3 regions of the Paenarthrobacter sp. NPDC058040 genome follow, and region 2 is predicted to be linked to each of the others. Evidence: riboswitches for the same ligand, from Rfam matches in the RefSeq annotation. Region 2 holds a riboswitch; each other region holds the start of a gene.
The links. A riboswitch is a leader RNA that binds a small molecule or an ion and turns the genes downstream of it on or off. The one in region 2 is predicted to bind cyclic di-AMP.
Positions count from the first base shown of each region.

Region 1: another riboswitch for cyclic di-AMP. It lies ahead of ACFVSJ_RS11610 (NlpC/P60 family protein); the one in region 2 lies ahead of ACFVSJ_RS02940 (hypothetical protein).
Region 3: another riboswitch for cyclic di-AMP. It lies ahead of ACFVSJ_RS16475 (C40 family peptidase); the one in region 2 lies ahead of ACFVSJ_RS02940 (hypothetical protein).

Region 1 is NZ_JBHVRN010000007.1:183,356-186,622, forward strand. It holds gene ACFVSJ_RS11600 (NCS2 family permease) at 1-1,016, opposite strand, end outside; gene ACFVSJ_RS11605 (copper resistance protein CopC) at 1,130-1,762, shown strand; cyclic di-AMP (ydaO/yuaA leader) riboswitch at 1,913-2,104, shown strand; gene ACFVSJ_RS11610 (NlpC/P60 family protein) at 2,108-2,875, shown strand; gene ACFVSJ_RS11615 (FAD-dependent monooxygenase) at 2,951-3,267, opposite strand, start outside.
Region 2 is NZ_JBHVRN010000002.1:21,333-24,599, reverse strand. It holds gene ACFVSJ_RS02945 (glycosyltransferase) at 1-381, opposite strand, end outside; gene ACFVSJ_RS02940 (hypothetical protein) at 547-1,386, opposite strand; cyclic di-AMP (ydaO/yuaA leader) riboswitch at 1,390-1,571, opposite strand; gene ACFVSJ_RS02935 (sensor histidine kinase) at 1,680-3,170, opposite strand; gene ACFVSJ_RS02930 (response regulator transcription factor) at 3,174-3,267, opposite strand, start outside.
Region 3 is NZ_JBHVRN010000011.1:104,054-107,320, forward strand. It holds gene ACFVSJ_RS16470 (NlpC/P60 family protein) at 205-978, opposite strand; gene ACFVSJ_RS16475 (C40 family peptidase) at 1,076-1,807, opposite strand; cyclic di-AMP (ydaO/yuaA leader) riboswitch at 1,812-1,970, opposite strand; gene ACFVSJ_RS16480 (M23 family metallopeptidase) at 2,117-2,947, opposite strand; cyclic di-AMP (ydaO/yuaA leader) riboswitch at 2,952-3,193, opposite strand.

The DNA.
Region 1 (3,267 bases), on a different contig from region 2:
ACGGAGGCCCCACCACCAACGATCGCCCCGAGGGCGTCCACCTGGAGCACGCGGTCCACGTTGGGGATGTTGCCGTGCTCGTCCACGGTTCCGGCCTCGTTGGCCAGACCCACCATGGTGCCCATGGCGTCGAAGAAGATGCTGAGGAGGATCACGAACGCCAGCAGTGCCGCGGCGATGAAGCCCAGGTGCTCAAATGCGCCGAACGGGTTGGCCTTGCCGATGAGGGACAGGTCCGGGGCGCCCCACTCGGACAACGTGGGGGCTACCAGCGACCAGCCGCGCGGGTTGACGTTCTTGCCATCGAAGCTGGGCCCGATGTGCAGGGTGAATTCAAGGATGGCGGCCAGCGCCGTGGACACCACAATGCCGATCAGGATCGCGCCACGGACCTTGCGGACCACCAGGGCGATCGTCAGGATGAGGCCCACGGCAAACACCAAAGTGGGCCAGCCCATGAGCTTGCCATCCACGCCGAGGCCCAGGGGAACCGTGGTTCCGGCGGCGTCGGGGATGCGGCGGACGAATCCGGCGTTGACCAGGCCGATCAACGCAATGAAGAGGCCAATGCCCACCACGATCGCCGTTTTGAGGGCTTCCGGAACGGCCTTGAACACCGCGGTACGGAAGCCGGTGAGGACCAGGATCAGCATGGTCAGGCCGGAGAGGACAACCAAGCCCATCATGTCCGGCCAGGTCAGCCCCGGGTGCGAGGCAACGGTGACGGCCACGAAGGCGTTGACACCCAGGCCTGTCGCCACCGCGAACGGATGCTTGGCCCAGGCGCCCATGAGGATGGTCAGGATGCCCGCAACGAACGCCGTGGTGGCGGCGACCGCGGTGAAGCCCAGGGATGCCCCGCTGGAATCGGCTCCGGAGAGGATCAGGGGGTTCAGGACCACGATGTAGCTCATGGCAAAGAAGGTCGCGAACCCGCCACGGATTTCCCGCGAGTACGTGGAGCCCCGTTCGGAAATCTTGAAGTAACGGTCGAGGGCAGAACCTTGTTTAAGCATGAAGGTCTCCGGGGATCGGGTGAGTGTGCTCTCAAATCCTATGCCTGCGGATACGGGACGCCCGGACGATTCGCCTAGTCTGTAAGGAAGCCAACATTAGGAGAAACCGCCCCATGCGTACCGTCCGCCCGCTTCTGGCCGCCGTCGTAGCTGCTCTTGCCTTCGCCTCCGCGGTGCTGTTTGGTGCCGCCCCCGCGTCCGCGCACGACGTCGCCGAGTCCACCACTCCGGCGAACGGTGCCACCGTGGCGGCAGTTCCGGCGTCGGTCTCCATCACGTTCAACAACCGCCCGCTGGCCATCGGCTCCGGTGTGACGGTGACCGCGGGCGGCGAAAACTGGGCGGACGGCGCGGTCGAAATCATCGACAACCAAGCGGTCCAGAAGTTGCGCGAGGGCGCGCCGGCCGGTGAGTACACCGTCACGTGGCGCGTTGTCAGCTCCGATTCGCACCCCATTGAGGGCACTTTCAAGTTCACTGCCGCCGCTGGAAGCACGACGACGACAAGCGGTTCGGCGGGTGCCTCACCTTCCACGTCGGCTTCGGGAGCCACGGTTCCGAGCGCCGGAACAGCAGCTCCGGGGAGCGGCTCCAGCGAGCCGGCTCCGGCGGCTTCGCAGCCCTTCCCCTGGAGCATTGTGGGACTCGCCGTGGTGGCCGTGGGACTCGTGATCTTCCTGGCCGTTACTGCCCGCCGGAAGCTGGCTGCCTCCAACGATGCCGAGGGCGATACTCCCGCGGAATGACGCGGTTTTCTACATAGCTGCGAAAATCTCGAATCGGTTACCGCGACACGCGCAACGCGCCCTGCTCGTTACTCAAATGTGACTTTGCGGTGATCATCGCGTACGGTAGTACCTGTGCCTGATCCATCTTCGAGGCACTTCCGGCCTGATTGCCTAGCTCTGCCGCAGTCCGGAATCCGTTCGCAGACAAACCTACGGCAGAGACGGGGAACCCATTTTAGGCCGCCATTGAGTGCGCCTTGGGGTGAAGTCACGAAGCTTCCGCTGGACAGCGGGGGATAGTGGCCGGGTGACTCCCATCCGAATCCGACAGCTAACCTCGCAGGCATCGGGAGAGGCTCTTTCATGTCTTCACGCATTCTTCGCGGCCGTCGTAAGGCGGACATCGCGCGTCCCAATCCGTTCATCTCCATCTCCAAGGCCGTTGCCAGCAACGCTTCCGGCGCTGGCCGCCAGGCAGCCGTCATCGCTGCAGCTTCCGGGCTGGTCCTGACCGGCTCCATCGCCGCCCACGCTGCCGAGACGCCCGCACAGGCTCCGGTCCAGCGCGACTCCAGCCCCGCAACCGTTGCGGAAACCCCCAACAAGGTTGTCACCGCAGCTTCAACGGCCACCATCAACTTCGAGCGCCCCGCGGTTTCCTCCGTGGCCGCTCCGGTCATCGAAAAGCCGGCTCCCGTAGTTGAGGCTCCGGCCAAGAAGGCGGCAGCCAACGTTGCTGCCGCTCCCGCCAAGGCGACCGCCACGGCTACCGCCTCCGTCGCTGCCGCACCTGCAGCAGCAGCACCGGCCGGCAGCGTCAACGCAGCCATGGTTGCTTCCGCCTACGCCCAGATCGGCATCATGCAGGACTGCACCGCCATGGTGGAACGCGCCCTCGGCTCCGCAGGCATCCCCGTGGGTGACCTTGCTCCGATGCAGTTCCTGAACTACGGCAAGGTAGTCAGCGACCCGCAGCCGGGCGACATGATCGTCCAGTCCGGCCACGTTGCCATCTACATCGGCAACGGCCAGGCCATCAGCGGCGGCATCAACGGCAACCAGACGGGTATCCACCCGATCAGCTGGCTGACCGCAACGGGCCCCATCACGTATGTACGCGCTGGCGCCTAAGCTTCACGCTTAAATACCAGAGGCCGGCATTCGGAGACTTGTTCTCCGGGTGCCGGCCTTTGGCTTTTAAGAACGTCAGGCGATCGCGATGCCAGGCCCTGCCGTGATACCGGGTCCGGCGGGCAGGGCAACCTTCAAAGAGATTGCCTGCCCAACCGCCTTGGCCTGCCGAAGCACTTCCTTGGGGGTGGGGGTGATCATTTCACCGACGCCCACCAGGTGCATTCCCACCGCACGCATGGCGGCAACGAGGTTTTGGCCGATCGCGATTCCCAGCTCAGCCAGCATCCGCCGCAACTGGCTCTGGGCGCAGCGCGTCACCACAATGTGGTCCGCGAGGAGTATCCCGTTGGCGGTGTGCACGGCCCATTGGCGGGGTGCGGGCTCAAGTT
Region 2 (3,267 bases):
GGGAGAAGGCGACGCGAGCCAGACTTGCCGAAGGGCGTTGCCCCGGCCCTTTTCCTCGAATCGCATGACGGCAATCTCGGGGAGTTCGCGGGCCAGTCGCTCGGCGATCTTCAGGGTGTTGTCCGTGCTGGCATTGTCCGCCACCGTGATGCGGAACGTGTGCGGAAAAGTATCCACGAGGTGCCCGTGCAGGCGGCGCAGGCATTCCTCGAGGTCAGTTTCTTCGTTGTGGACGGGAACTGTGACGTCCAGGACGGGAACTGTGGAATGGGTGTCCACAGGAGAACGCCGGGACTGCCGGTGGGGCAAGGCAGGAGCGGCGGAAGGCCCCGCATGGGCGGGGTTCGGCAACGCGCTGGTGGCGGGATCTATGAGCGTCATGCATCCAGAGTGGAGCCGCCGATTGTGAGGGCTTTAGGCAGAAGCTGTGACGCGACTGTGTAACTGGGGGAACGCGAAAACCGCCCCCGGGTTCCCGCCGGCCGCATCAGTTGGGGGTGATGCGGACGGCCGGAACGGGAGCGGCTATCGGGAAAGTCTCTTGGCTTAGTACCAGTTGTTGGCCAAGTGGAAGGCGAGGGCTGCCGAGGGGGAGCCGTAGCGTTCCTTGATGTAGTTCAGGCCCCATTTGATCTGGGTCTGGTAGTTGGTCTGCCAGTCAGCGCCGGCGGATGCCATCTTGGAAGCTGGCAGCGACTGGACAATGCCGTACGCACCGCTGGAGGCGTTCGTGGCAGTCGTGCGCCAGTTGGATTCCTTTTCCCACAGGGTGTTCAGGGCGGTCATCTCGCCCGGGCCCCAACCGTAGCTGGCCAGGATGCTGGCTGCGTAGGCCTTTGCGGCGGCAGGATCGTCAACGGCCTTGGGGGCAGCGGCGGCGGCAGCTGCTGCTGCGGCTGCCTTGTCGGCTGCAGCCTTGGCGGCGGCGTCGGCAGCGGCCTTCTCTGCGGCAGCCTGTGCTGCGGCTGCCTGGTCGGCGGCGGCCTTCTCGGCTGCAGCCTTGTCCGCAGCTGCCTTGTCAGCGGCAGCCTTCTCAGCTGCGGCTTGGGCAGCGGCAGCCTTGTCGGCAGCGGCCTTCTTGGCGGCGTCGGCCTGCGCTGCGGCCTCGGCAACTGCGTTTTCCCGGGTCTGCGGGTCAACCTGTGCTGCTGCCTGGGTCTGTGCGGTCTGGCTCAGTTCCGGGAGGTTGAACGCGGCGTTGGCGGCTTGGCCCAGCGATGCGACACCGAGTGCGGCGGCGACTACACCGGCTACGACCGACATGCGGTGGCCGGCCTTGCCCTGGCGTGCGGCGTTCTTCAGAACGGCCTGCGACTTGGTCAGCGGAGCATCGTGATCGTCGCGGTGACGCGCGGAAGGGCGCGCCTGATCCTTGAATTCAGACATGTGTGATTACCTCTCAGCGCCTGCGGAGTTAGCTGTCGGGTTCGGATGAGGTCATCCGGCCGCGCGTGTAGCTGCGGCTTCACCCCAAGGGCCGGCAATGCCTGGCCCGGAGACTCTGGGTCCCCCGTCTCTGCCTCGATGAGAACGGAACTCCGGGAAGTGGCAGAGCTCGGCGCATCCCGGGTGTGGGCCTCTTGGGGCGACCCACCCTTTCGACGGTACAGGAGGATCTTGCTTAAGTCACATTTAGGTAACAGAGATCACGACGCCGGTGCGTCGCCTTGCCGGTTTCGTTATACGCGTTCGTTGGTCACGGAAGGGAGTCGCAAGGCGAATTCTGTGCGTCCCGGTTTGGACGTCACTTCGACGCTCCCACCGTGTGCGCCAACGATCGATTCCACGATCGACAGGCCCAGGCCGGAAGTCCCTTCCGAACCCGACCGCGCCGCGTCAGCGCGGGCAAAACGGGAGAAGATCCGGCCCTGGAAATCCGCGGGAATGCCGGGTCCATTGTCCGTAACGGTGACCACTGCGCTCCCGTCCGCGCTCAGCATCACGCCGGTGACAACGGTGGTGCCGGGATCGGTATGCTTCCGCGCGTTGGAGAGCAGGTTGGCCAGCACCTGGTGAAGTTGCGTGGCGTCTCCGCGCACCGTGATCGGCTCATCCGGGAGTTTGAGTTGCCACACATGGTCCGGCGCCATGACTTTCTCGTCGGTAACGGTTTCAATGACCAACTGCGTCAGGTCCACCTCCGTGACCTTTAGGGGCTGGCCTTCGTCCAACCGCGCCAGGAGCAGCAGGTCCTCCACCAGGGTGCTCATCCGTTCCGACTGGCTCTGGACCCGGGCCAGGGACTTGCGGCCGTCTTCGGTGAAGTTCTCGGTCATCCGCAGCATCTCAGTGTAACCCCGGATGGCGGTGAGGGGAGTGCGCAGTTCATGCGAGGCGTCAGCAACGAATTGCCGGACCTTGGTTTCGCTTTCCTGCCGGGCCTCGAGCGCGCTGGCCACATTGTTGAGCATCTGGTTGAGGGCGTAGCCCACGCTGCCCACTTCGGTTCCCGGATGGGAGGCCGACGGCGGTACGCGCACCGCGAGCGCGACCTCGCCGGCGTCGAGGGGCAAGCGGGAGACCTTGGTTGCGACCTCCGACAATTGTTCAAGCGGGCGCATGGTCCGGCGGATGATGACGGTTCCGGCCAGCCCGATCAGCACCAAGCCGCCCAGCGAGACGAACACCATGGTCCACACAAGGGAAGCTTCGGTGGCTTGCTTGTCGGCCAGGGGCAAGCCAGTGACGATGACATCGCCGTAGGCGGTCTTCACAGCCACCAAGCGGTAATCGCCGATGGAGAGCGACCGGTCCACGGGCCGGTTGTCCAAAGGAAGATCCAGCAGGACCTGGTTGTCTTCGGCGGAAAGCGTGGCGCGGTTTCCGGCGGCGTCGATGAGTCCGGCGCTGCTGACAGAGGAGCCGCTGATGCGCGCATTCAAGGTGCCGGCGGCCTGGCCCCTGGCTTCGAGCGGGTCCGGCCTCCCAGTGGGGAAACTCGAAGGCGGTCGGCCAAAGGTGTTGGCCCGGCTGGAGGCCTGCTCCAACTGCCTGTCCAATTGCCGGTTGAACACCATGTCCATGGAGGCATAACTGACTACGCCCACCGCCCCGCAGATAGCGACGAGCAGCGCCATGGCAACGAGGACCAACCGCGTCCGCAAGTGCCAGGTGGATGGGTCCAACCAGCTGCGCTGCGTGTTCCTGGCGACCCCTGAGAGTGTGGTCAAGGCTTAGTCCGCGGGCTTGATGACGTAGCCGGCGCCACGCACAGTGTGGATCATGGGCGGGTGGTTGGCCTCGATCTTCTTGCGCAGGTAGGAGATG
Region 3 (3,267 bases), on a different contig from region 2:
TCAGGGGCACGAGGGCCGGCTGCCCTCTGCATGTACGGGCTGTGGATCGACACCATAAGGGTAAGCACTTATATGCCGTATCAACGAATTTTCGGGCCGGTTCCAAGGCAGTGTCGGCGAATGTTCACGTGCGGGACACCTCTGGGGCCTTAAATGCGGAACGCCCCGCAGGGATTCCTGCGGGGCGTTCCTGTTGAAGCTGTGTCAGCCGTTCACGCGGATGAAGACCGGACCGGAGCCCACGTTGACGCTGAAGAGTGCGGTGGTGGATCCGTTCCATCCACCGTGCACCGCCATTCCGTTACCCACGTAGACGGCGATGTGCGCCATTCCACCGTAGCCACCGTTGGCGTAGTAGGCGAGGTCGCCGGGCTGGGCTTCGGCGGCGCTGACGGTGCGGCCCAGGGAGAGGTAGCCGGCAGGCCAGTCGTGGAAGTGGATGCCCACGGCGGCCAACGAGTTGGTGACCAGCATGGTGCAGTCCTGGGTCACGCCAAGCTGGGCGTAAGCCGCAGCGGCGATGGCGGCACCGAGGCCACTGGAAGCTGCGGGAGCCTTTGCGGCGGCAGCTGTGTTGTTGACTGCCAGCGTGGCGTTGGCACCGGAGGCGTTCGATCCGGATGCTGTTGAGGCTTCCGCCTTCGGGGCCGCCTTCTCCACAACGGGAGCCGGAGCCTCCACCGTGGTGACAACCGGGCTCTCGTAAGAGATGGCCACGGTGGAATCAGCGGCGATGGTGGACTGCGCCACGGCTTGGACGTCAAGGGCCGTGGTAGCCGTGGACTCACGCTGGACGTTGGTATCCGCAGCGTTCGCGGCAACGCCACTGGTCAAGACCAGTCCGGAAGCAGCAGCGATGACCGCTGCCTGGCGACCGACGCCACCGGCGTTGTCGCTGACAGCCTTCGCGATCACGGCGAGCGAGCTGGTCTTGGGTGCCTCAGCTCGGTGCCGTGCAACCTTGTGTGCACTGGTCATTTTTAATCTCTTTTCGTTTCCGCGAGCGGTTGGGGACACACGCGGTTTGTGGGCAAGCCAGCACTTGGGGGGCATGCTGGCGTACCCCGAACGGGTTTTAGCGGAGGGTGAAGAATGAAGACGTGCCAGTGGAAGCCACCGAGTGGAGCAAGGTTCCCTGGCTCGGGTTGAGTGCGCTGATCATCATGCCGTTGCCGACGTAGATACCAACGTGCGCGCCGCCATTCTGCATGACCAGGTCGCCCGGCTGCGGGGTACTGGTGGGCTTCATGGCCGTCCAGGCGTTGACGCGGGGGATGCTGATGCCGGCCTGGGCGTAGACCCACTGGGTGAAGCCGGAGCAGTCCCAGCCGTTGGGGGTGGTGCCGCCCCAAACGTAGGGGTGGCCGATGCCCGTGTAGGCGATGGCGGCGAGGCCGGATGCTGCGGCGCTGGAGGCCGAATCCTTGGCTTCGGAGGACTGTGCGGTGATGGCGCCTGCGGCCTGGTCACCGGTGCTCTGGGAGCGCTGGGTTGCCTGCGAAGCGCGCTGGATCTTCGGGGCTTCCTTGGTGGCCACGACGGGGCTCTCGAAGGAAACGGTGGCGGTGGGCTCTGCAGTGACAACCTCGGTGGTGAGGAGCTGCTGCGTGCTCGTCTCGGCCTTGGAAACGTCCGTGTCAGCTGCCTGGGCCGGAAGGCCGACGCTGAGGACGAGGCCGGAGGCTGCGGCGAGAACTGCGGCCTGGCGGCCAACGGTTCCGGCGTTGGTTGAAACAGCCTTCGAAAGAGTGTTCAACGGGTGAACCGTCGCGGCGCGGTGGCGCGCAGGGGTAGTGCGTGATGACACGTAGGTAGCCTCTCCCAATGCCTGCGAGGTGAGCTGTCGGATTCGGATGGGAGTCATCCGGCCACGAGCTTCGGGAAGCTTTGTGACTTAACCCCAAGGCCTTCTTTCGAAGACCAAAAGTGGTTCCCCCGCCCCTGCCAGACGAATTTTGCGAACGGATCCTGAGTGGTGGCAGAGCTAGGCAATCCACTCAAGTGCATCGGCCCCCTAAAAAGCCGATGCGCTTTAGACGGTACAACAGTTGAACGTGAATGTCACATTCAGGTCACGGGGTGTGTCGAGAATGCGATAGACGACCATCGACTTTGCTTAGAGCCAGCCCATGGGGTCCACGACTTCGCCGTTGACCTGGACCTCGAAGTGCAGGTGGCAGCCCGTGGAAGCCCCTGTAGTGCCACTCAGGGCCACAACATCGCCGCGGCTGACGGTCTGCCCTACTTTGACATTGAAGGACGACAGGTGGTTGTACGTGGTCTCGAGGCCGTTGCCGTGATCCACTACTACGCGGTTACCGCCGCCGTACTCGTGCCAGCCGGCGAACGTGACCTTCCCGGCCGCAGCCGCGTGGACCTGCGTACCGCACTGGGCCACGAAGTCCTGGCCGCGGTGGAAGTCCCCGGTACCGCCTGTCAAGGGGCTGACCCGGTAGCCGAACGGCGAGGCCGTGGTCAACGTATCCAGCGGGCTGCCAAGGGTGCCCTTGGACGAGCTGGCCTGGATGCTGCCAACAGACTGGGCGCTGAGCAGTTGCTTAAGCTTGCCGTCGGGATCGGCCTTGGTGGCCACCGCCGCGCGGCTGAAGTCGATTTTTGCCGAGGCCGCCGCGGAAACTTCAGGCTGGCTGCCACCGGCTACCGCAAGCGCGGCTTCTGTTTGGCCCGACTCGGAGGTGGCCATCACGGGGCTCGTGGCCGGCAGACCGACAGTGAGGGCAAGGCCCGTAGCGGCCAAGGCCACTCCGGCTTTCTGCCCTACGCCACTGGCTGCGGCGAAATCGGCAACCTGGCGCAACGGGCTCTTACGGCGGCGCACCTGACGCTGGGTGTCGCGAGGCCGGATCTCCGTTACTGCGCGGGCTGGCCGCAGCTCAGCAGCGGGGCCGGACGCGCGTCGGCGGCCCCTGACGTTCTGCGATGTCAAACTCTGTTCCTCTCTTGAAAGCCTGCGAAGTTAGCTGTCGGATTCGGATCAGAGAGTGCAAAGACCCGGCCCGCACACAGCGCATACGGCACACAGGTATCCCGGGAGGGAATTGCGTAAGTAGGCACTGCTGCTGCGGACTTCACCCCAAGGCTGCTTCTTCAGGCAGCCGATTGTGGTTCCCCCGCCTCTGCCAGTAGTGGATAACACCCCTGATCTGCTGGCAGAGCTCGGCTCCAGATCAGGTAACGCTTTGGTATCGGCGCTAGTAGACAACTATAGGCGATTAAAGCCTTCGGTAATAAATTCGTTATCTTCTG